2 regions of the Nonomuraea sp. NPDC049637 genome follow, and region 1 is predicted to be linked to the other one. Evidence: riboswitches for the same ligand, from Rfam matches in the RefSeq annotation. Region 1 holds a riboswitch; the other holds the start of a gene.
The links. A riboswitch is a leader RNA that binds a small molecule or an ion and turns the genes downstream of it on or off. The one in region 1 is predicted to bind glycine.
Positions count from the first base shown of each region.

Region 2: another riboswitch for glycine. It lies ahead of gcvP (aminomethyl-transferring glycine dehydrogenase); the one in region 1 lies ahead of gcvT (glycine cleavage system aminomethyltransferase GcvT).

Region 1 covers NZ_JBFAOM010000102.1:1-6,573, reverse strand. Annotated here, with positions in the region: gene AB0J71_RS49410 (3-oxoacyl-ACP reductase) at 1-95, shown strand, start outside; gene AB0J71_RS49405 (gamma-glutamyl-gamma-aminobutyrate hydrolase family protein) at 92-781, shown strand; gene AB0J71_RS49400 (M4 family metallopeptidase) at 1,004-3,298, shown strand; gene AB0J71_RS49395 (M28 family peptidase) at 3,370-4,743, shown strand; glycine riboswitch at 5,027-5,124, shown strand; glycine riboswitch at 5,145-5,244, shown strand; gene gcvT (glycine cleavage system aminomethyltransferase GcvT) at 5,279-6,364, shown strand; partial or broken gene AB0J71_RS49385 (glycine cleavage system protein H) at 6,361-6,573, shown strand.
Region 2 covers NZ_JBFAOM010000043.1:168-15,215, forward strand. Annotated here, with positions in the region: partial or broken gene AB0J71_RS39040 (hypothetical protein) at 1-978, opposite strand, end outside; gene AB0J71_RS39045 (CDP-alcohol phosphatidyltransferase family protein) at 1,160-1,741, shown strand; gene AB0J71_RS39050 (mannose-1-phosphate guanyltransferase) at 1,746-4,250, shown strand; gene AB0J71_RS39055 (FHA domain-containing protein) at 4,512-5,024, shown strand; gene AB0J71_RS39060 (MerR family transcriptional regulator) at 5,048-5,674, shown strand; gene AB0J71_RS39065 (bifunctional nuclease family protein) at 5,807-6,277, shown strand; gene AB0J71_RS39070 (MerR family transcriptional regulator) at 6,425-7,045, shown strand; glycine riboswitch at 7,094-7,190, shown strand; gene gcvP (aminomethyl-transferring glycine dehydrogenase) at 7,357-10,182, shown strand; gene AB0J71_RS39080 (hypothetical protein) at 10,310-11,110, shown strand; gene AB0J71_RS39085 (hypothetical protein) at 11,129-11,491, opposite strand; gene AB0J71_RS39090 (alpha/beta family hydrolase) at 11,574-12,209, shown strand; gene AB0J71_RS39095 (DUF5999 family protein) at 12,166-12,363, opposite strand; gene AB0J71_RS39100 (TetR/AcrR family transcriptional regulator C-terminal domain-containing protein) at 12,562-13,101, opposite strand; gene AB0J71_RS39105 (hypothetical protein) at 13,232-13,630, shown strand; gene AB0J71_RS39110 (RNA polymerase sigma factor) at 13,820-15,048, opposite strand, start outside.

The DNA of each region.
Region 1 (6,573 bases):
TGGCGTTCCTGGCCAGCGACGACGCCTCCTTCATCACGGGGGCCGAGTTCCTGGTGGACGGCGGCATCTCCGGCGCGTACGTGACGCCGCTGTGACCCGTCCGGTCATCGGCGTCACGACGTACGTCGAGCCCGCCCGGTTCACCGTGTGGGACCTGCCCGTCGCGCTGCTGCCGTACATGTACGTCGAGAAGATCGTCCAGGCCGGCGGGCAGCCCGTGCTGCTGCCGCCGGCCGGCGATCCCGCCCAGGTCGTGGGGCGGCTCGACGGTCTCGTCCTGGCCGGCGGCGGCGACGTCGACCCGGCCAGGTACGGCCGGGCGGCGCACGAGCGCACCGGCTACGTCCGGGAGTTCCGGGACGAGGCCGAGTTCGCCCTCCTGGCGGCGGCCCTGGAGGCCGGGCTGCCGTTCCTGGGCATCTGCCGCGGGCTGCAGGTGCTCAACGTGCTGCTCGGCGGCACCCTGCACCAGCACCTGCCCGACGTGACCGGGCACACCGGCCACTCCCCCGCGCCCGGCGAGTTCGGCCACCTGCCGGTCACGCCCGTGCCCGGCAGCCGCCTGGCCGAGGCGCTCGGCACGGACTCGGTGGCGGTCCCGCACTACCACCACCAGGCGATCGACCGGCTCGCCCCCGGGCTCACGGTCACCGCCACGTCCGGCGACGGGACGATCGAGGCGGTGGAGCTCGACTCCGGCGGCTTCGCGGCAGCGGTCCAGTGGCACCCGGAGGCGGGCGACGGATCGGCGCTCTTCGAGGCGTTCACGGCGGCCTGCTGAGACCGTTACTGGAAAGCTTCTTTACCTTTTCTGCGCCCTAAAATCCCGCGAAATCCCAGCTCAGAGGGCCATATCACCACGTTATAGGAAATTTGTTGGGTACCGGGTCGCGCCATCCCGGTGTCACCCTGTGTTCATCCCCAGCCGGCCGGGGCTCTTCCACTCCACACCCCCCTGAGGAGCCAGAGAGTGAACCCCAAACTCAGGTTGGGGGCTGCCGCAATGCTCGCGCTAGCCCTGACCACCAGCTCGCTGGTGGGCGCCACGAGCGCCACAGCCCAAGCGTCGCAGGTGGCCGATCCTCCCAGCCCCGACGAGCGCAGGAACGCGATCGCCACCGCACACAACGCGATCCTGGCCGACTCGGCGGCATTGCTGGCATCCGAGCAGGACACGTTCACGCTGACGTCGACCGTCGAAGGCGTCCGCGGCCTGCAGTACCTGACCTACGCCCGTAAGCACGCGGGCCTGCCCGTCTACGGCGGCGACGTGGTCGTCGCCACGGACGCCTCCGGCGCGGTGGTCGACACGGTCGCCACCGGGCAGCGCACGAAGATCGGGATCGGCACGAAGGCGAAGGTCACCGCGGCCCAGGCCGCCGTGACGGCCAGGGCCAAGGTGGCCAGGGTCGAGACCGTCGCCACGCCGGTGCTGTCCGTGCACGCCACCACGACGACCCCGCGGCTGGCCTGGGAGGTGCTCGTCACCGGCGCCAACGCCACCGGTCACGAGACCAAGCTCCACGTCTACGTGGACGCCCTGACCGGCAAGGTCATCGACGACTGGGACGAGGTGCGCGACGGCACCGGCAACAGCTACTACGTCGGCACCGTCACCATCGACACCAGCCCCTCGTACACGATGCGCGACCCCCGCAGGAGCGGTGTGGCGTGCGGCGGCCAGAACGGCACGCCGTACACGAAGACCACCGACACCTGGGGCAACGGCTCCGGCACGAACCTGGAGACCGCCTGCGTCGACGCCCTGTACGCCGCGCAGCGGGAATGGGACATGCTGAGCGCCTGGCTCGGCCGCAACGGCATCAACGGCCAGGGCGGCGGCTACCCGGCCCGCGTCGGCCTGGCCGACGTCAACGCCTACTGGAACGGCCAGTACGGCTCCTTCGGCCACAACTCCGCCAACTCCCAGCAGCTCACGTCGATGGACGTGGTCGGCCACGAGTTCGGCCACGGCATCTTCCAGTTCACCAGCGGCGGCTCGGGCAGCGGCAACGAGACCGGCGGCATGAACGAGTCCACCGGCGACATCTTCGGCGCGCTCACCGAGGCGTACGCCAACAACCCGAACGACCCGCCGGACTACCTGGTCGGCGAGGAGGTCAACCTCTCGGGGTCCGGGCCGATCCGCAACATGTACAACCCGTCGGCCCTCAGCCACCCGAACTGCTACAGCGCCTCCATCCCCAACACCGAGGTGCACGCGGCGGCCGGCCCGCAGAACCACTGGTTCTACCTGGTGGCCGAGGGCACCAACCCCTCGGGCAAGCCCGCCAGCACCCGCTGCGACAACGGCGCCGCGATCACCGGCATCGGCATCCGCAAGGCCGGTGAGGTGTTCATGTCCGCGCTGAACATGAAGACCCAGCCGTGGACGCACGCCAAGGCCAGGGTCGCCACCCTCCAGGCCGCCAAGACCCTGTACCCGGGCAGCTGCACCGAGTTCAACGTGGTCAAGAACGCCTGGGACGGCGTCAGCGTACGGGCCCAGTCCGGTGAGCCGACCTGCACGCAGGGCAGCAACGACTTCTCGGTCAACCTGAACCCCGCCTCCGGCAGCGTCACCCCCGGCCAGAGCACCACGACCACGGTGAGCACCACCGTGACCGGCGGCTCGGCGCAGTCGATCACCCTGCGGACCGGCACCCTGCCGGCCGGCGTGACCGCCTCGTTCAGCCCGGCCACCATCACCGCGGGGCAGAGCTCGACGCTGACGATCACCACCTCGGCGAGCAGCCCGCAGGGCACCCACTCGATCGCCATCACGGCCGACGGCGCCGACGTGGACCGCCAGGCCACCTACAACCTGCAGATCGGGCAGAGCTCGCCGAACGACTACTCCTTCGGCGTGACCCCGTCGTCGGCCTCGGTGCAGGCCGGTCAGTCGGCCACCGCCACGGTCAGCACGCAGGTCACCGCCGGCCAGGCGCAGAGCATCGCCCTGTCGGCGAGCAACGTGCCCGCGGGCGTGACGGTCAGCTTCAGCCCGTCCACGATCACCGCCGGGCAGTCGTCCACGGTGACGTTCGCGACCACGAGCGGCGTGACGCCCAGCACGTACACGATCAGCCTGAACGCCGACGGCGCGAGCGCCGACCACTCGGCCTCCTTCAGCCTGACGGTGGGCGGCGGCCAGGGCACCACGTGGCAGACGTACACGGCCTACACGGCCGGACAGACCGTCACCTACCAGGGCGCCAGCTACCGCTGCCTGCAGTCTCACACGAGCCTGCCGGGCTGGGAGCCGCCCAACACCCCTGCCCTCTGGCAGCCGGTCTAAGTCGCACGACCTGGGCGGCCACGCCGGGGTGGCCGCCCAACCCCCTTGAGGAGCCACAGAACGTGAACGCCATGCTCAGGCTGGGCGCCGCGGCCACCGCCGCGTTGGCCCTGACCCTCACCACGCCGGCCGGACCGGCCGGCGCCGCCGCCGACCCCGCGCCCGACATCCCCGTCGCGAACGTGACGGCGCATCTGAGCCAGTTGCAGTCCATCGCCACGAGCAACGGCGGCAACCGCGCCTCGGGCAGGCCGGGCTTCACCGCCTCGATGAACTACATCAAGGGCAAGCTGGACGCGGCCGGCTTCACCACCCGCGTGCAGAACTTCAGCGGCGGCAGCAACCTGATCGCCGACTGGCCGGGCGGCCCGGCCAACCAGACCGTGATGCTCGGCGCCCACCTCGACAGCGTCGCGGCCGGCCCCGGGATCAACGACAACGGTTCCGGCTCGGCCGCGCTCCTGGAGAACGCCCTCACCCTCGCCGCCCGCAAGCCCACCCTCACCAAGCACGTGCGGTTCGGCTGGTGGGGCGCCGAGGAGGCGGGCATGGTCGGGTCCAGGTACTACGTGCAGAACGGCGGCGCGAGCGGCGTCGAGGTGTACCTGAACTTCGACATGATCGCCTCGACCAACGCCGGCTACTTCGTCTACGACGACGACGCGGCGATCCAGCGCACCTTCAACGACTACTTCGCCACCATCGGCCTGCAGACCGAGGGCGACAGGGAGGGCGACGGCCGCAGCGACCACGCCTCGTTCAAGAGCGCGGGCGTCCGGGTCGGCGGCCTGGCCACGGGGGCCGGGGCGGTCAAGAGCTCGGCCCAGGCCGCCAAGTGGGGCGGCTCGGCCGGGCAGGCGTTCGACCGCTGCTACCACAGCGCCTGCGACAGCTACCCGAGCGCCATCAACACCACGGCGCTCGACCGCAACTCCGACGCCATCGCGTACGCCATATGGAAGCTCGCCGTGGGCACCAGCACGCCCACGGAGAACGACTACTCGATCTCGGTGACCCCGTCGTCGGCATCGGTCCAGGCCGGTCAGTCGGCTACCGCGGCGGTCAGTACCCAGGTCACGTCCGGCCAGGCGCAGAGCGTCGCGCTCTCCGCCGGGAACGTGCCGAGCGGGGTCACCGTCTCCTTCAGCCCGTCCACGGTGCAGGCGGGCCAGTCGTCCACCGTCACGATCGCCACCACCAGCGGCGTCGCGGCGGGGACGTACACGATAGGGATCAACGGCGACGGGACGACGGCGGACCACTCCGCGTCCTTCACCCTGACCGTCGGAGGGGACGGCCAGGGCACCACCTGGACGGCCTACAAGTCGTACACGGCCGGAGACGTCGTCACCTACCAGGGGGTCAGCTACCGCTGCCTCCAGGCGCACACCAGCCTGCCGGGCTGGGAGCCGCCGAACGTGCCCGCCCTCTGGGCACGGGCCTGATCCGGCCTGACCTCAGGGTCTGATCCTCGGACCTGATCCACGGGCCTGATCCTCGGGCCCGAGCCCCGCGCGGGCCGGTCACCGCCGGCCCGCCCCGAGCTGCCGCGTGCGAGCTGACCTGCCATGACCGGCTCGCGCGCGGCCACCAACGCGGCCGCGACCCCGCCTCTCCGGGGCCGCGGCCGCTTTTCGCTGCGTGCGGGATGTCGCGGATGCGGCGGATGGCGGAGGGCGAAGCGCGACAACACCCCCATGACGGCACTAGGCTGACGGACATCACCGGCGAAACCGTGCGGGAGAGCACCCTGACAGCCGGTCAGGGTCCCTGAAGGAGCAAGCCCTCCCCGCGAACCTCTCAAGGCAAAGGACCGCGCGGCAGCCCTGTAAGGCGTTCTTACGGGGAGGTGACCTCTGGAAAGCAGGCCCTCGGGGCCTCGCCGAAGGTGAAAGTCCGGTAAAACTCGGGCGAAGCTCTCAGGCATCCATGACAGAGGGGGAGGATGCTGGCATCCAATCCTGTCCTGAGGTGCGACAAATGTCCCGACCTACGCCGCTACGAGACGTCCACGAGGCCCTAGGCGCCACGCTGACCGACTTCGCCGGATGGCTCATGCCGCTCCGGTACGGCAGCGAGTCGGCGGAGCACAAAGCCGTCCGCGAGGCGGCCGGGTTGTTCGACCTCTCGCACATGGGCGAGATCTTCCTGACCGGTCCGCAGGCCGCAGAGGCCCTCGACTACGCACTGGTCGGCCACCTGTCGGCGCTCGCGCCCGGCCGGGCCAGGTACACGATGATCGTGGACGAGCGCGGCGGGGTGCTCGACGACCTCATCGTCTACCGACTGGCGGACGAGGAGTTCATGGTGGTGGCCAACGCCTCGAACTCCGACAAGGTCGCGGATGAGCTGAAAAATCGTACTAAGTCGTATGACGTGGCGGTCGATGACCGCTCCCAGCAGTACGCCCTCATCGCGATCCAGGGCCCGAAGGCCCAGGAGATCCTGGCCACGCTCACCGACGCCGACCTCGACAATCTCAAGTACTACGCGGGCCTGCCCGGCGTGGTCGACGGCCGCCAGGCGCTCATCGCCCGCACCGGCTACACCGGCGAGGACGGCTTCGAGCTGTTCGTCGCCAACCAGGACGCCGTGCCGCTCTGGCGCGCCCTGGAGGCCGCAGGCGAGCCGCACGGGCTGCGGGCCGCCGGTCTGTCCAGCCGCGACACCCTCAGGCTGGAGGCCGGCATGCCGCTCTACGGCAACGAGCTGAGCTCCGACCTGACCCCGTTCGACGCGGGGCTGGGCAGAGTGGTGAAATTCGACAAGCCCGGTGACTTCGTCGGCAGGGCGGCACTGGAGGCGGTCAAGGACGACCAGCCCCGCCGCCGCCTCGTCGGCCTGGTCGCCCAGGGCCGCCGGGTGCCGCGTCACGGCTACCCGGTCACCCGCGACGGCGCCGTCGTCGGCGAGGTCACCAGCGGTGCGCCCTCCCAGACCCTGGGCAAGCCCATCGCGATGGCCTACGTGGACGCCGGGGCCGACACAGGTCTGGCCGTGGACATCCGGGGCAGCCATGAACCTATGGACCTGGTCGAGCTGCCCTTCTACAGGAGGAACAAGTGAGCAACATCCCTGACGACCTGAACTACACCAAGGAGCACGAGTGGGTGTCGGGCGTGGACGACGGCATCACCGTGACCGTCGGCATCACGGCCTTCGCCGCCGAGGCTCTTGGTGACGTCGTCTTCGTGCAGCTCCCCGAGGTCGGTTCGACCGTCGAGGCGGGTGACTCGGTCGGCGAGGTGGAGTCCACCAAGTCGGTGAGCGAGATC
Region 2 (15,048 bases), on a different contig from region 1:
CCGCGTCACCTCGCACACGTGCAGGTCCTGCACCCCCTGGCCGGACAGCCCGGCGCGCAGCTCGCGCACGGTCGCCGGCGGCCTGCCCCCGAGCATGACGTCGGCCACCTCCAGGTCCAGGTCGAGCTCCCGCCCGCCCGGCACCTCGGGCCCGACCACCGCGCCGGCGTTGACGACGTCCTGCCGCACCCCGACGACCACCACCTCGTCATCCCGCCGCAGCAGCGTGTCGGGGCCGAACGGGATCGGGCGGCCGTTCCTGCGCAGCCGCTCCACCGAGACCCGGGTGCCCATCGCGATCTCCGCCTGCCCGACCGTCCGGCCCTCGCCGGTGGTGACCTGGTGGGCCCGGCCCAGCACCGCCGGCGGCGGCGTCTCCTCCGCGCCGTCCAGCCGCCGCCACAGCGCCGCGGCCTCCTCCCGGGGGTCGAACCGGAGCGCCGCGGGCGCGGCCCTGACGGTCAGCAGCGCGATGGTGACCAGGGCGAGGAGGTAGGACAGGACGTACGCGGGCCCGAGCGCCTGCTGCGCGACCCCGGCGCCCTGCAGGGCGTCGGCCGCCGTGCCCAACGCCACCGGCCCGGCCGCCGCCCCGGCGACCAGCCCGGCCGTGACGCCCGGGTCGAGCCCGAGCGCGTCCGCCGCCAGCGCCGCCACCGCCAGCGCCCCGACGACCTCGACGACCGTGAACCACAGGTACCGCAGGTTGCGCCCGGAGAACGCCGCGAAGAAGGCGGGCCCGAGGGTGTAGCCGAGGGTGAAGGCGAAGATCGAGAAGGCGATCACGCGCACCTGCTGGTGGACCTCGACGCCGCCGGTCAGCAGCCCGACGGCGAGGGCGGCGGCCAGCGTCCCGGCCGCGCCGCCGAGGGCCACGCCGCGGAACCTGAGCCTGCCCAGGGCGAACCCGAGGGCCAGGCAGAGGAACAAGGCGATCTCCGGCGCGTCCCGCAGCACGCCGGACTCCCAGGGCCACATCCGATCCCCCCAAGGCAGGCCGGCGACGCGGGGGGATCGATCATCCAGCCTTTTCCCGCCCCCACATGCCGCGAAACGCCACCAACCCCCGTCGGCCCCCGCGTCCGGGCGGGGGAGTGCGGGCGGGGAATGGTCCCTGGTGGGGCGTCTGTGCCGGAGTTCCACGCAGTAGGGTCTCTGCGTGAGCGAAACTTCCGCCGAGGACCGGATCTGGACGGTTCCCAACCTGCTGAGCTTCCTGCGCCTGCTCGGCGTGCCCGTGTTCCTCTGGTTGGTTCTGGGGCCCCGGGCGGACGGGTGGGCCATCGCCATCCTCATCGTGGCCGGGTTCACCGACTGGCTCGACGGCAAGATCGCTCGCGCGTTCAACCAGACCAGCAAGCTCGGCCGGGTGATCGACCCGGCCGCCGACAAGCTGTACGTCTTCGCCACGATCCTGGCGTTGCTGCTGCGCGAGGTCATCCCGTGGTGGCTGGTGGCCGTCATCGTGGCGCGGGAGCTCTTCGTCGCCTGTTCGTTCCCCGTACTTCGCAAACACGGATATAAGGCACTTCAGGTGCATTTCCTGGGCAAGGCCGCCATGTTCAACCTCATGTACGCCTTCCCGCTGCTCTTCCTCGCCTCCCACACCGGGTGGTATGCCGATATAGCGCGAATTGCCGGGTGGGCCTTCGCGCTCTGGGGCACGGGCCTGTATTGGTGGGCAGGGATCCTGTATGTGGTGCAGGTGCGCCAACTCGTAACCGCGACCACGAAGGAGTGATCGGGTGAAGGCGGTCGTCATGGCGGGCGGGGAGGGGACTCGGCTGCGTCCGATGACCGCCAACCAGCCCAAACCTCTGCTCCCGGTGGCCAACCGCCCGATCATGGAACACGTCCTGCGCCTGCTCAAACGGCACGGCATCACCGAGACGGTCGTCACCCTGCAGTTCCTGGCCGCCCTCGTGCGCAACTACTTCGGCGACGGCGACGAGCTGGGCATGAACCTCCAGTACGCCACGGAGGACCTGCCGCTCGGCACCGCGGGCAGCGTCAAGAACGCCGCCGCCCGCCTGCGCGACGACCGCTTCCTGGTCATCTCCGGCGACGCCCTCACCGATATCGACTTATCCGACATGATCCGTTTTCATCGCGAAAATTTGGCTCTTGTCACCATCGGTCTGAAACGCGTACCCAACCCACTCGAATTCGGGATCATCATCGTCGACGAGAGCGGACGCGTGCAGCGCTTCCTGGAGAAGCCCACCTGGGGCCAGGTCTTCTCCGACACCGTCAACACCGGCATCTACGTCATGGAGCCCGAGATCCTCGACGCCGTCGCCGACGGCGAACCGGTCGACTGGTCCTCGGACGTCTTCCCCGCCCTCCTGGAACGCGGCGCCCCCATCTACGGCTACGTCGCCGACGGCTACTGGGAGGACGTCGGCACCCACGCCAGCTACCTCAAGGCCCAGGCCGACGCGCTGTCCGGCCGGGTCCGCCTCGACATCGGCGGCTTCGAGCTCTCCCCGGGCGTCTGGGTGGCCGACTCGGCCACGGTCGACCCCGACGCCGTCCTGAAGGGACCGCTGCTGATCGGCGACTACGCCAAGGTGGAGGCGGGCGCCGAGCTGCGCGAGTACACCGTGCTCGGCAACAACGCGGTCGTGCGCGAGGGCGCCTTCCTGCACCGCGCGGTCGTCCACGACAACGTCTACCTCGGTCCCGGCGCCCACCTGCGCGGCTGCGTCATCGGCAAGAGCACCGACGTGATGGGCGGCGCCCGCGTCGAGGAGAACGCCGTCATCGGCGACGAGTGCGTCATCGAGGCCGAGGCGTACGTCTCCAGCGGCGTCAAGGTCTACCCGTTCAAGACCATCGAGGCCGGCGCGGTCGTCAACACCAGCGTCATCTGGGAGTCGCGCGGCCAGCGCAACCTGTTCGGCCCGCGCGGGGTCAGCGGCCTGGTCAACGTCGAGATCACCGCTGAGCTGTGCGTCCGGCTGGCCGGCGCGTACGCCACCACCCTGCGCAAGGGCGCCTACGTCGTCACCTCCCGCGACTGCTCGCTGGCCGCCAGGGCGCTCAAGCGGGCCGTCATCGGCGCCCTGACCGCCGCCGCGATCAACGTCCTGGACCTGGAAGCCGCGCCGCTGCCGGTGGCCCGCTTCCACACCGCGCGCGAGTCGGCCGCCGGCGGCATCGCCCTGCGCACCACGCCCGGCGACCCGCAGAGCGTCGACATCGTCATCATGGACGACCGCGGCGCCGACCTGCCCCCGGCCGCCCAGCGCAAGCTGGAGCGCGTCTTCTCCCGCCAGGAGTACCGGCGGGCCTTCCCCGGCGAGATCGCCGAGCTGCACTACCCGGCCAGGGCCGTCGAGGGCTACACGCACGAGCTGATGCGGGCCATCGGCGTCACCGGCGTCAAGGACATGAAGGTCGTGGTCGACTGCGCCGGCGGCACCTCCTCCCTGGTGATGCCCACGCTGCTCAGCCGCGCCGGCGTCGAGGTGCTCACCGTCAACGCCCGGCTGGACGACGTCTCGCCCACCGAGACGCTGGCCGAGCGCCGCCGCGACCTGCAACGCCTGTCGGAGCTGGTCAGCTCCTCGCGGGCGGCGTTCGGCGTGCGCTTCGACCCGGTCGGCGAACGCATCGCGCTGGTGGACGAGACCGGCCAGCTCATCAGCGAGGAACGCGCCCTGCTGGTCGTGCTGGACCTGGTGGCGGCCGAGCGCCGGGGCGGCCGGGTGGCCCTGCCGGTCACCACCACCCGGGTCGCCGAGCAGGTCTGCCGCTTCCACGGCGTGCAGGTGCAGTGGACCTCGACCGCGCTCGACGCCCTGACCTCCGCCGCCCAGGGCCCCGACATGATCTTCGCGGCCGACGGGCGCGGCGGGTTCGTCGTGCCGGAGTTCAGCCCGGCCATCGACGGCCTGGCCGCGTTCATGCGCCTGCTGGGGCTGGTGGCCCGCACCCGGCTGTCGCTCAGCCAGATCGACGCCAGGATCCCCGAGGTCAAGCTGCTGCGGCGGAGCGTCCCGACCCAGTGGGCGGCCAAGGGCGCGGTGATGCGCTCGGTCATCGAGGCCGCCGAGGCCGAGCCCGACGGCTGGCGCGTGGACACCACCGACGGCGTGCGCGTCGCCCGCGACGACGGGTCGTGGGTGCTGATCCTGCCCGCCGCCGCCGAGCCGGTCACCGACCTGTGGGCCGAGGCCCCCGACATGGACGGCGCGCAGGCGTTGCTCGAACGGTGGGCCCGCGTGGTCGAGCAGGCGGCCGTCTGATCACGTAGAGTAGCGGAAAAGCCTTCGCCCGAGATGTGCGCGCGGAGTGCCGCAAGATCGTAATGTAGAAACGCGCGGCGGCATGGACCACGGGGTGGGGGCGGCGGTAACTTTGTCAGCGTCCGAACCGCAGTCCAGCGCCCCGCCTTGACCTTTGCCGCTGATCAGCGTAAGTTGCGGCATTCGCAAACTTGAAGAGCGAAGGCAGGCGCGTCCCCAGCACCGTCGCCGCGTCTTCGCGGTAGGAGGCCGAGCCGATCGATGCCGAGCGTCTACTGCACGCAGTGCGGGCACGCCAACCCCGAGGATGCCCGTTTCTGTTCCCGCTGTGGGTCACCGCTGACCAGACCCGAGGTCTCCGGGGACACCACGTCGACGATCTCGGTCGCGGGAATCGAGGCGTACGAGGCTGAGACAGGCGACATGCTCCTGGCCGAACGGGCGCTGGTCGAACAGCTCCCGCCCGGCACGGCGTTGCTCACGGTGACCAGAGGGCCCAACCAGGGCAGCCGGTTCCGGCTGGACAAGGACCTCACCACGACCGGGCGCCACCCGGAGAGCGACATCTTCCTCGACGACATCACCGTCTCGCGCCGCCACGTCGAGTTCTACCGCCACCGCGGCGGCCAGTTCTCCGTACGCGACGTGGGCAGCCTCAACGGCACCTACGTCAACCGGGAGCGCATCGAGGAGGTCCCCCTGCACTCCGGAGACGAGGTGCAGATCGGCAAGTTCCGCCTCGTCTTCCTGATGAGGGTCAACGCCGGCGCATGAGCTCACAGGCGGCACGCTCGCACATGAGCATCGGGGAGGTGCTCGCCCTGCTGCAGGGCGAGTTCCCCGACGTCACCGTGTCCAAGATCCGCTTCTTGGAGGGTGAGGGGCTGATCGAGCCCGAGCGCAGCCCCTCGGGCTACCGCAAGTTCACCCATCTCCACGTCGAGCAGTTGCGGTTCATCCTGACCGAGCAGCGCGACCACTACCTGCCGCTTCGGGTGATCAAGGACAGGATGGCCGAGAGCTTCGGCCGTCCGCGCGCGGTGCAGCAGGCCCAGGAGATCCGCTACGACCGGGCCCAGCTGCTGGAGGCGGCCGGCATCGACGAGGAGACCCTCGCCGAGCTGGAGGACTACGGCCTGCTCGCCCCCGTGGCCAGGCGCTACGACGAGGAGGCGCTGAAGATCGCGCGCACCGTCGGCGCCCTGGCCCGTTTCGGCCTGCACGCCCGCCACCTGCGCGCGGTCAAGGCCGCCGCCGAGCGGGAGTGCGGGCTGGTCGAGCAGACCGTCGCGCCCATACTCAAGCGGCGCGCGCCCGGCGCCATCGGCGAGGCCGACGAGGCTGCCAGGGAGTTGTCCACCCTCCTGCTCGACCTGCACGCCTCCCTGGTGCGCCTCGGCGTCAGGTCTGTCCTGGGCCGTTGAGGGCACGGAGCTGGAAGGCCGGGGCACATTCCACGCCTGCCGGGTGTTACGTTGAAATACACAAGCGTGTAGCAGAAACGACCCAGTCAACAGCTGTGCCGGGCGACCGGCCGGTCGAATACGGAGCAGCCCGTGTTGCAGATGGAGGTCGTGGGCGTTCGAGTTGAGATGCCCACAAATCAGCCGATCGTCTTGCTCAAGGAGGCACACGGGGAACGGTTCCTTCCGATCTGGATCGGCATGACCGAGGCGACCGCGATCGCCCTGGCGCAGGCCGAGGAGCCGCCGCCCCGGCCGCTCACGCACGACCTGTTCAGGGACGTGCTGAGCGCGCTCGGCGTCGGGCTGCGCGCGGTCAACATCGTGGCCCTGCGTGACGGCATCTTCTTCGCCGACCTGGTGTTCTCCAACGGCGTGGAGGTCAGCGCCCGGCCCTCCGACTCGATCGCCCTGGCGCTGCGCACCGGTGCGCGCATCTTCGCCAGCGAAGAGGTCGTCCAGGAGGCCGGTGTGATCATCCCTGACGACCAGGAGGACGAGGTGGAGAAGTTCAGGGAGTTCCTTGACACGATCACTCCCGAGGACTTCGGCAGGGCGGGGTAGGTATTTCAGTGCATTTACGCTTCACGACGCGCCGAGCCGGATCGTTGACTGAGCATGGTCACGGTCCTACGGTGCAAGTGAAACCCGTGGTCGCCCTTTACGAACCCCCAGATCAGGCCATGGGATGAGAGAAAGCCGGAGGTCCGCGTGGCGGTCAGCAGCGGCGAGGGAAAGACGGCCGGCCAGGAAGATCCGGTGCGGCGCGAGAGCGCGCGGCAGCGTGCCGGAGAGCAGGGCCTGCTCTTCGACGAGCAGCCTGCGACCGTGCCCGACGACATCGGATACCGCGGGCCCACAGCCTGCTCGGCGGCCGGCATCACCTACAGGCAGCTCGACTACTGGGCGCGCACGGGCCTGGTCGAGCCCACGATAAGAGCCGCGCACGGCTCGGGCTCGCAGCGGCTCTACAGCTTCCGCGACATCCTGGTGCTCAAGGTCGTCAAGCGGCTGCTCGACACCGGGGTGTCGTTGCAGCAGATCCGCACCGCCGTGCAGCATCTGCGTGACCGCGGGGTCGCCGACCTCGCGCAGATCACGCTCATGAGCGACGGCGTCAGCGTCTACGAGTGCACCTCGGCCGACGAGGTGATCGATCTGCTCCAGGGCGGCCAGGGCGTGTTCGGCATCGCGCTCGGCCGGGTCTGGCGAGAGGTCGAGGGCTCCCTCGCGGAGCTGCCGGGGGAACGGGCGGCGGTCGAGGACACCGTCCCGGCCGACCATCCCGCTGACGAGCTCGCCAAGCGGCGTCGCGCACGCCGCACGGGGTGAGCTGAACCGCTGAACACACCGTAGTAATCTAGGACAGAGTAAGGCTGATGACCCCGTGCGGGAGAGTCCCTGGGCTTCGGTCCTGGGGCGCCGAAGGAGCAACCCTCCCCGGAATCTCTCAGGCATCCCGTACCGCTCGGGTGAGGCAACTCTGGAAAGCAGGTGCGCCCGCCAGGCGCACCTCACCGACGGTGCAAGCCCCACGGTGGGGTGAAGCTCTCAGGTCGCGATGACGTCGCGATGACAGAGGGGGAGATCCGGCACTCGCCCGCGCCCTGGCGCCGGTCTCCAAGCCTCGGGAGGCAACCTCCATGACCGACCTGTCCGCTCCGCCGTTCTCGTCCAGGCACATCGGCCCATCGGAGTCCGAGCAGCAGCGCATGCTCGAGGCCGTGGGCTTCGAGTCCGTCGGCGATCTGGTGGCCGTGGCCGTGCCCGAGGCCATCAGGGTCAAGGACCGGCTCAAGCTGCCGGCCGCCGCGAGCGAGACCGAGGCCATCGCCGAGCTGCGCGAACTGGCCTCCCGCAACCGGGTGCTGACCTCCATGATCGGCCTGGGCTACTACGACACCGTCACGCCCGCCGTCATCCGGCGCAACCTGCTGGAGAATCCGGGCTGGTACACCGCCTACACGCCGTACCAGCCGGAGATCTCGCAGGGGCGCCTGGAGGCGCTGCTGAACTTCCAGACGGTCGTCTCCGACCTGACCGGCCTCGACGTCGCTGGCGCCTCCCTGCTGGACGAGGCCACCGCCGCGGCCGAGGCCATGACGCTGGCCCGCCGCGCCGGCAAGTCCAAGAGCGACGTGTTCGTCGTCGACGCCGACACGCTGCCCCAGACCAAAGCCGTGCTGGCCACCCGCGCCGAGCCGCTCGGCATCACGCTGGTCGAGCACGACCTCGACGGCGAGCTGCCCGAGTGCTTCGGCGTGCTCGTCCAGTACCCGGGCGCCTCGGGCCGCCTGCGCGACTTCCGCGACGTGGCCGCCAGGGCGCACGAGGCGGGCGCGCTCGTCGTGGCCGCCGCCGACCTGCTGGCCCTCACGCTCGTGGCCGCCCCCGGCGAGCTGGGCGCCGACATCGCCGTCGGCTCCTCCCAGCGCTTCGGCGTCTCCTTCGGGTTCGGCGGGCCGCACGCGGCCTACATGTCCGTACGCGAGGGCCTGCAGCGGCAGATGCCCGGCCGCCTGGTCGGCGTGTCGGTCGACGTCGACGGCGACCCCGCCTACCGGCTGGCCCTGCAGACCCGCGAGCAGCACATCCGCCGCGAGAAGGCCACCAGCAACATCTGCACCGCCCAGGTCCTGCTGGCCGTGATCGCCGGCATGTACGCCGTCTACCACGGCCCCGAGGGCCTGCGCCGGATCGCGCACCGCGTGCACCGGCACGCCGTCGCGCTGGCCGGCGGGCTGCGCGAGGCCGGCCTGGAGGTCGTGCACGGCGAGTTCTTCGACACCGTGCTCGTCCGCGTGCCCGGCAGGGCCGCCGAGGTGGTGGCCGCCGCCGCCGAGCGGGGCGTCAACCTGTGGCAGGCCGACGACGACCACGTCTCGATCGCCTGCGACGAGAAGACCGGCGCGGCCGAGCTGGTCAAGGTGTGGGCCGCCTTCGGCGTCGAGCGCGAGGAGGTGGCGCTGGAGGCCGACGCGCTGCCGGACGGGCTGCTGCGCGAGTCGGACTACCTGACCCACCCGGTCTTCCACAGCCACCGCTCCGAGACCGCGATGCTGCGCTACCTGCGCAGGCTCCAGGACAAGGACATCGCGCTCGACCGTTCGATGATCCCGCTCGGCTCGTGCACGATGAAGCTGAACGCGACCACCGAGATGGAGCCGATCACCTGGCCGGAGTTCGCCGGCGTGCACCCGTACGCGCCGGAGGCCCAGACCGAGGGCTACCGGGAGCTCATCGGCACCCTGGAGGGCTGGCTGGCCGAGGTGACCGGCTACGACGCCGTCTCCATCCAGCCGAACGCCGGCTCCCAGGGCGAGTTCGCCGGCCTGCTGGCCATCCGCGCCTACCACCAGGCCAACGGCGACACCGGGCGGGACGTGTGCCTGATCCCGTCCTCGGCCCACGGCACGAACGCGGCCAGCGCCGTCATGGCCGGCATGCGGGTCGTGGTCGTGGCCTGCGACAGCGACGGGAACATCGACCTGGCCGACCTCGACGCCAAGATCGCCAAGCACCGCGACAAGCTCGCCGCGATCATGGTGACGTACCCGTCCACGCACGGCGTGTACGAGGAGTCGATCACCGAGGTGTGCGCCAAGGTGCACGAGGCCGGCGGCCAGGTCTACGTCGACGGCGCCAACCTCAACGCCCTGGTGGGCCTGGCCAAGCCGGGTGAGTTCGGCGCCGACGTGTCCCACCTCAACCTGCACAAGACGTTCTGCATCCCGCACGGCGGCGGCGGCCCCGGCGTCGGCCCGGTCGCGGTCCGCGGCCACCTGGCGGCCTACCTGCCCGGCCACCCGCTGCGCGACGGCAGCCCGGTCGGCCCGGTCTCGGCGGCCCCGTACGGCTCGGCGGGCATCCTGCCGATCTCGTGGGCGTACGTGCGGATGATGGGCTCCGAGGGCCTCACGGCGGCCACCGAGCAGGCCATCCTGTCGGCCAACTACCTGGCCCGGCGGCTGGCCCCGCACTACCCGGTGCTCTACACCGGCCGTGGCGGCCTGGTGGCCCACGAGTGCATCGTGGACCTGCGCCAGATCACCAAGGAGACCGGCGTCACCGTCGACGACGTGGCCAAGCGCCTGATCGACTACGGCTTCCACGCGCCGACCATGTCCTTCCCGGTGGCCGGGACGCTGATGATCGAGCCGACCGAGAGCGAGGACCTCGACGAGCTCGACCGGTTCGTGGACGCCATGATCGCCATTCGCGGTGAGATCGCCAAGGTGGCCTCCGGCGACTACGACACGACCGACAACCCGCTGCGCAACGCGCCGCACACGGCCGAGTCGGTCACCGCCGACGAGTGGGCCCACCCGTACTCGCGGACCGAGGCGGCCTACCCGCTGGCCTCGCTGCGCGAGGGCAAGTACTGGGTGCCGGTGCGCCGCATCGACCAGGCGTACGGCGACCGCAACCTGGTGTGCTCCTGCCCGCCGCTGGAGGCGTACGAGGACTGATCCGCCCGCGCGGGTCCCCGCCCGGGGGCCCGCGCCGGACCCGGCCCAGTCCTGCACCGTCAAGTGAGCAGACATGATCGCGACGAGCCGTTAGGCTCGGTGCGATCCGTCGCCGGAAGGAGCTCTCTTGACGTTCTCAGAGCTGCAGACCCCGCCCCTCGACACCGCCCGCCGCCTGGCCGAGGGGGGCGACCTGGAGGGTGCGGCGGCGATCCTGACCGAGCTGGTCGCCGACCCCGACAGCCCCGACCGGGCCCAGGCGGCCGTGGGGCTGGCCGTGGTGCTCGACGAGCGCGGCGACACCGAGGCCGCCCGCGCCGCGGCCCGCACCGCGCTGGCCACCGGCCATCCCGAGTACGCCGCGCAGGCCGCCTGCCACCTGGCCCAGGGGTTCGAGCGCGAGGGCCGCGACGACCAGGCCAGGGCCGCCTGGCAGGCGGTGCTCGGCGTCGGCACGCCGGCCTACGTCCCGCTGGCGCACCTCGCGCTGGCCCGGCTGGCCGGCAGCCCCCAGGAGGCCGGCAAGGAGCTGCGCTCCGCCCTCGACGCGAGCCTCGACTCAGGCGACGCCGAGGCCGCCGCGCACGCGGCCCGCCAGCTCGCCGAGACGCTGCTGGAGTACGGCGACCCGGGGGAGGCCGCCGGGCTGCTGCTGGACGCGCTGGAGTTCGCCCCGGCGCGGGAGCTGCCGGGGCTGCGGGTGCTGCTCGGCATCGCGCACCTGGAACTGGCCTGCGCCGAGTTCGCCGAGGCCGTCGAGAGCGGGGCCGACCCCCAGACGGGCGCGCTGGCCATCGAGCTGCTGGCGCGCACGCTGCCGCTGCGCGGGCGCACCGAGGACGCCGGCCAGGTGTGGACCTACGGCCTCGAACACGAGGACCGGACCATGGCCGCCGAGGTCCGGCTGCGTTTCCACCGCGACACCTGAGTGCCGTGAGGGGAAGGCTCAGCCGCGGCGCATGATGGCCACGGCGGCGGCCACGTTGATGGCGACGATCGCCAGCCACGTGATCGTCAGGCCGACCAGCCCCGCGTTGCCCGCCGCGATGGCGGTCAGCGGGATGCCGAGACCCATCGAGCCCAGCGCGACGGGGATGATGGCGGCGCCATTGTTCTGCCGCTGCTTCGCCTTGGCCTTGACCGGCGCGAGGCCCTGGCCGCTCAGCTCGGCCTGGACGCGGGCGGCGATGGTGGCGTCGAGCCGTTCGACGAAGGACTCGACGAGCGCGGCCTCGTAGTCGGGGCCGAGGTCGCGGCGGGCGTCGAGGGTGGCCTGCAGGTCGTCCCGGATCGGGCGCATCTCTGACATGAAAGCCATCATCCCGGTTGTCCGGCGCGCCGTCATCAGACCTGGGAGCCAACGGCGGATCCTCCCCAGGTACGGTGCTGCCATGGAGATCATGACTCCGCGGGGGCCGGCGCTGGTGCAGGTCGACGAGGCAGCCGAGGCCCGGCTGCTGCTGGTGCTGACCCACGGCTCGGCCGGGGGAGTGGACGCGCCCGACCTGCTGGCCGTCCGCGACGCCGCGCTCGGGGTGGGCGCGACCGTGGCCAGGGTGTCGCAGGCGTTCCGGGTCGCGGGGGCGCGGGCGCCGGGCTCGGCCGCCCGGCAGGACGAGGCATGGGAAGCGGTGCTGGGCGAGTTGCGCGCCGGGTGGCCGGGGCTGCCGCTGGTGCAGGGCGGCCGGAGCAACGGCGCCCGGGTGGCCTGCCGTACGGCCTCGGCGGTGGGCGCGGCGGCGGTGGTGGCGCTGGCCTTCCCGCTGCACCCGCCCGGCAAGCCGGAGCGTTCCAGGGCCGAGGAGCTGCGCGGGGCCGGGGTCGACGTGCTGGTGGTCAACGGGGACCGGGATCCGTTCGGAGTGCCGGATCCCGCGGACTGCGCCCGGCTGGTGGTGCTGCCGGGCGAGGGCCACGACCTGAAGCGGGACCCCGCCCGGGTGGGCGAGGTCGTGGCCCGGTGGATCGGCGGCTACGCCGCCGTCAGGCGGCGCCCACCAGGGGGTCGGGCCGGTGCGGCGCGATGACGGTGCCGCTGGGCAGCAGCTCCCCGGTGTCCTCGAACAGGACGACGCCGTTGCAGAGAAGGCTCCACCCCTGCTCGGGGTGGCATGCGAGGGTGCGTGCTGCCTCGCGGTCCGGCGCCTCGGCAGACGGACAGGCCGGGTCGTGCGGGCACATCGGCGTGCCTCCGATATCTCGTGGGTGCTCCCGGGAGAGGGACGGGAGCCGCTCGGGTTTGTTGTTCTGGCAAGTGTGCGACGTGTGTCACACGGTCCGACATAGCCCGTTCGGACTGTTACAGGAGGATCCCCCGGTCGTGTGACCTTCGACACAGCGTGCCTTATGCAGGATAACGGGCCAAGCGCGACACGCGCACTACGTTTGCAACCCCTTGAGCAAAGCGTCGAGCCCTCTTTCGAAGTCGACATCCGCTCTTTCGTCCCTCCTGACCCATTCATCGACTTCTGGGTCAGCCCATCCGGATTGCTGGACTTCGACCGCCACGCTGCCGAACACGAACGCCCGCAGCGCGCGCACGGCCTCCGGGGCGTCGCTCAGGCCGCCGTCGGCCAGTTGCTCGGTCTGCTCCCTGATGGCCACCGCGGTGGCGCCCTTGGGCGGCTTGGTCAGCGCCAGGGCGAGCACGCCCGGATGTTCGCGCAGCAGCTCCCGGCCCGCCCGGCACCACGCCCTGGCCGTCTCCTGCCAGGTGGCCGCCTGCTCCACGTGCACGGTCGTGACGTGCTCGGCCAGCGCGTCCATCAGCGCCTCCTTGCCGCGGGGCAGGTGGTGGTAGATGGCCATGGCCTCCACCTCCAGGGCGTCGCCCAGCCGGCGCATGGTGAGCCGGCGCAACCCCTGGCTGTCGGCGATGTGGAGTGCGGCCTCGATGATGCGCTCGCGGGAGAGTGGCACGGGAGGTCTCTTTGCGGGCATGGTGATCATCTTACTGGGCGGCCCCGTCCGTCGCCCGGTGTTCGGCGGCGGTGTCGGACGGCGTACCCTTGTGGGTTGAACAGCAAAGACTGCGTGAAGGGCAGGGTCGATGGCGTTTTTCCGTCCGCGGGTGAGCCGGGAGGCCGAGGTTCGCTACCACGCGGACCAGGAGATCTCCAAGGGCTTCCCGCAGCTGCTTGACAAGGCCAGGCAGGCCGAGCAGATCGTGCGCGACCTGCGTGCGGCCGCGGCCGACGAGATCGAGCTGCTGGCCGCGGGCCGGGCGTTCGACGTCGCGCTGACCGAGGCGCTGCGGGCCGCCGAGGCCGGGCAGCGGGCCACGTTCGGCGTGCGCTCGTACGACGACCGCATCGCGCGCCGCAAGGCCAGGGCCACCCCCCGCGGGGCCATGTGGACGGCCGAGGTCGACCGGCTGCGCACGCTGCGCGAGGAGAACCGCATGTGGGGCATCCCGCGCGTGCCCCGGCCGGTGCCCGCCACCGTCTGACCGAAGGCACCCGAAAGCCCCGGCGCCGCGCGCGCCGGGGCTCTTCGTGCGTTCCGGGCCCGTCACCGTCAGGTCCTGACGGCCGGGGCCCGCGTTCCGGGCCCGTCACCGTCAGGTCCTGACGGCCGGGGTCCGCGTTGCTGGGCCGTCGCCGTCAGGGGCTGACGGCGGCGGCCGGGGCGGTGCGGGTCAGCTGGCCCAGTCGAGCAGCGGGCGGGTGTTGCTCGGGTGGCGCAGCTTCGACAGCGACTCCTTCTCCAGCTGGCGGATGCGCTCGCGGGTGAGGCCGAGGTGCTTGCCGATCTCGTCCAGCGTGTGCGGCTTGCCGTCCACCAGGCCGAACCGCAGGGCCATGATCTTCGCCTCGCGCGGCGAGAGGTTGTCGAGCACGCCGCGCAGCTGGTCGCCCAGCAGCTGGCGGTCGACGATCTCCGACGCCTCCGGCGAGTCGACGTCCTCGATGAGGTCGCCGATCGTGGTCTCGCCGTCCTCGCCGATGGTCGCGTTCAGCGAGATCGGCTGGCGGCTGGTGCGCAGCAGCTCCTCGATCTGGTCCGGCGTCTTGTCGAGCTCGACGGCCAGCTCCTCGGGCGTGGGCTCGCGGCCCAGCCTCTGGTGCATGTCCCGCTCGATCCGCGACAGCTTGGAGAGCATCTCCAGCACGTGCACGGGCAGCCGGATCGTCCGGGCCGAGTCGGCGAAGCCGCGCTGGATGGCCTGCCGGATCCACCACATGGCGTAGGTGGAGAACTTGAAGCCCTTGGTGTAGTCGAACTTCTCCACGGCCCTGATCAGTCCCAGGTTGCCCTCCTGGACGACGTCCAGCAGCGACATGCCGCGGTCGGTGTACTTCTTGGCCACCGAGACCACCAGGCGCAGGTTGGCCTCCAGCATGTGGTCCTTGGCCTGCCGGCCGTCCTCGATGACCAGGTGCAGGTCGTCGCGCACGGACGGCGGCACGTCGGGGTCGGTCTCCAGCTTGTACTCGGCATACAGGCCGGCCTCGATCCGGCGGGCCAGCTCGACCTCCTGGGCGGCGGTGAGCAGGGTACGGCGGCCGATCGACTTCAGGTACGTGTGGACCGAGTCGCCCATCACGGACTGGTTGTCGTCCAGGTCCATGGCCTCGTTCTCGATCTCGGCGTCCTCGGCCGTCAGCTCGAGGTCGTCGGGGGCCACGTCCTCCTCGTGCTCCGGCTTGCCGTCCACCGGGTTTTTTGCCTCGGCGGCCGTGCGGCCGGTAGCCTTTGCCCCGGAAGCCTTCCTCGGCTTGGGGGCGCTCTTGCTCGCGGTCTTCTGGGTGGTCTTTCTGGCGGCGGTCTTGGCCAGCGACGGCTCGTTCTCGGCAGCCAGGCTCACACCGGCCTCCGAGAGCTCACGCAGGATCGTGCGGCCTTCAGAGGGGCTGATGCCGGCCT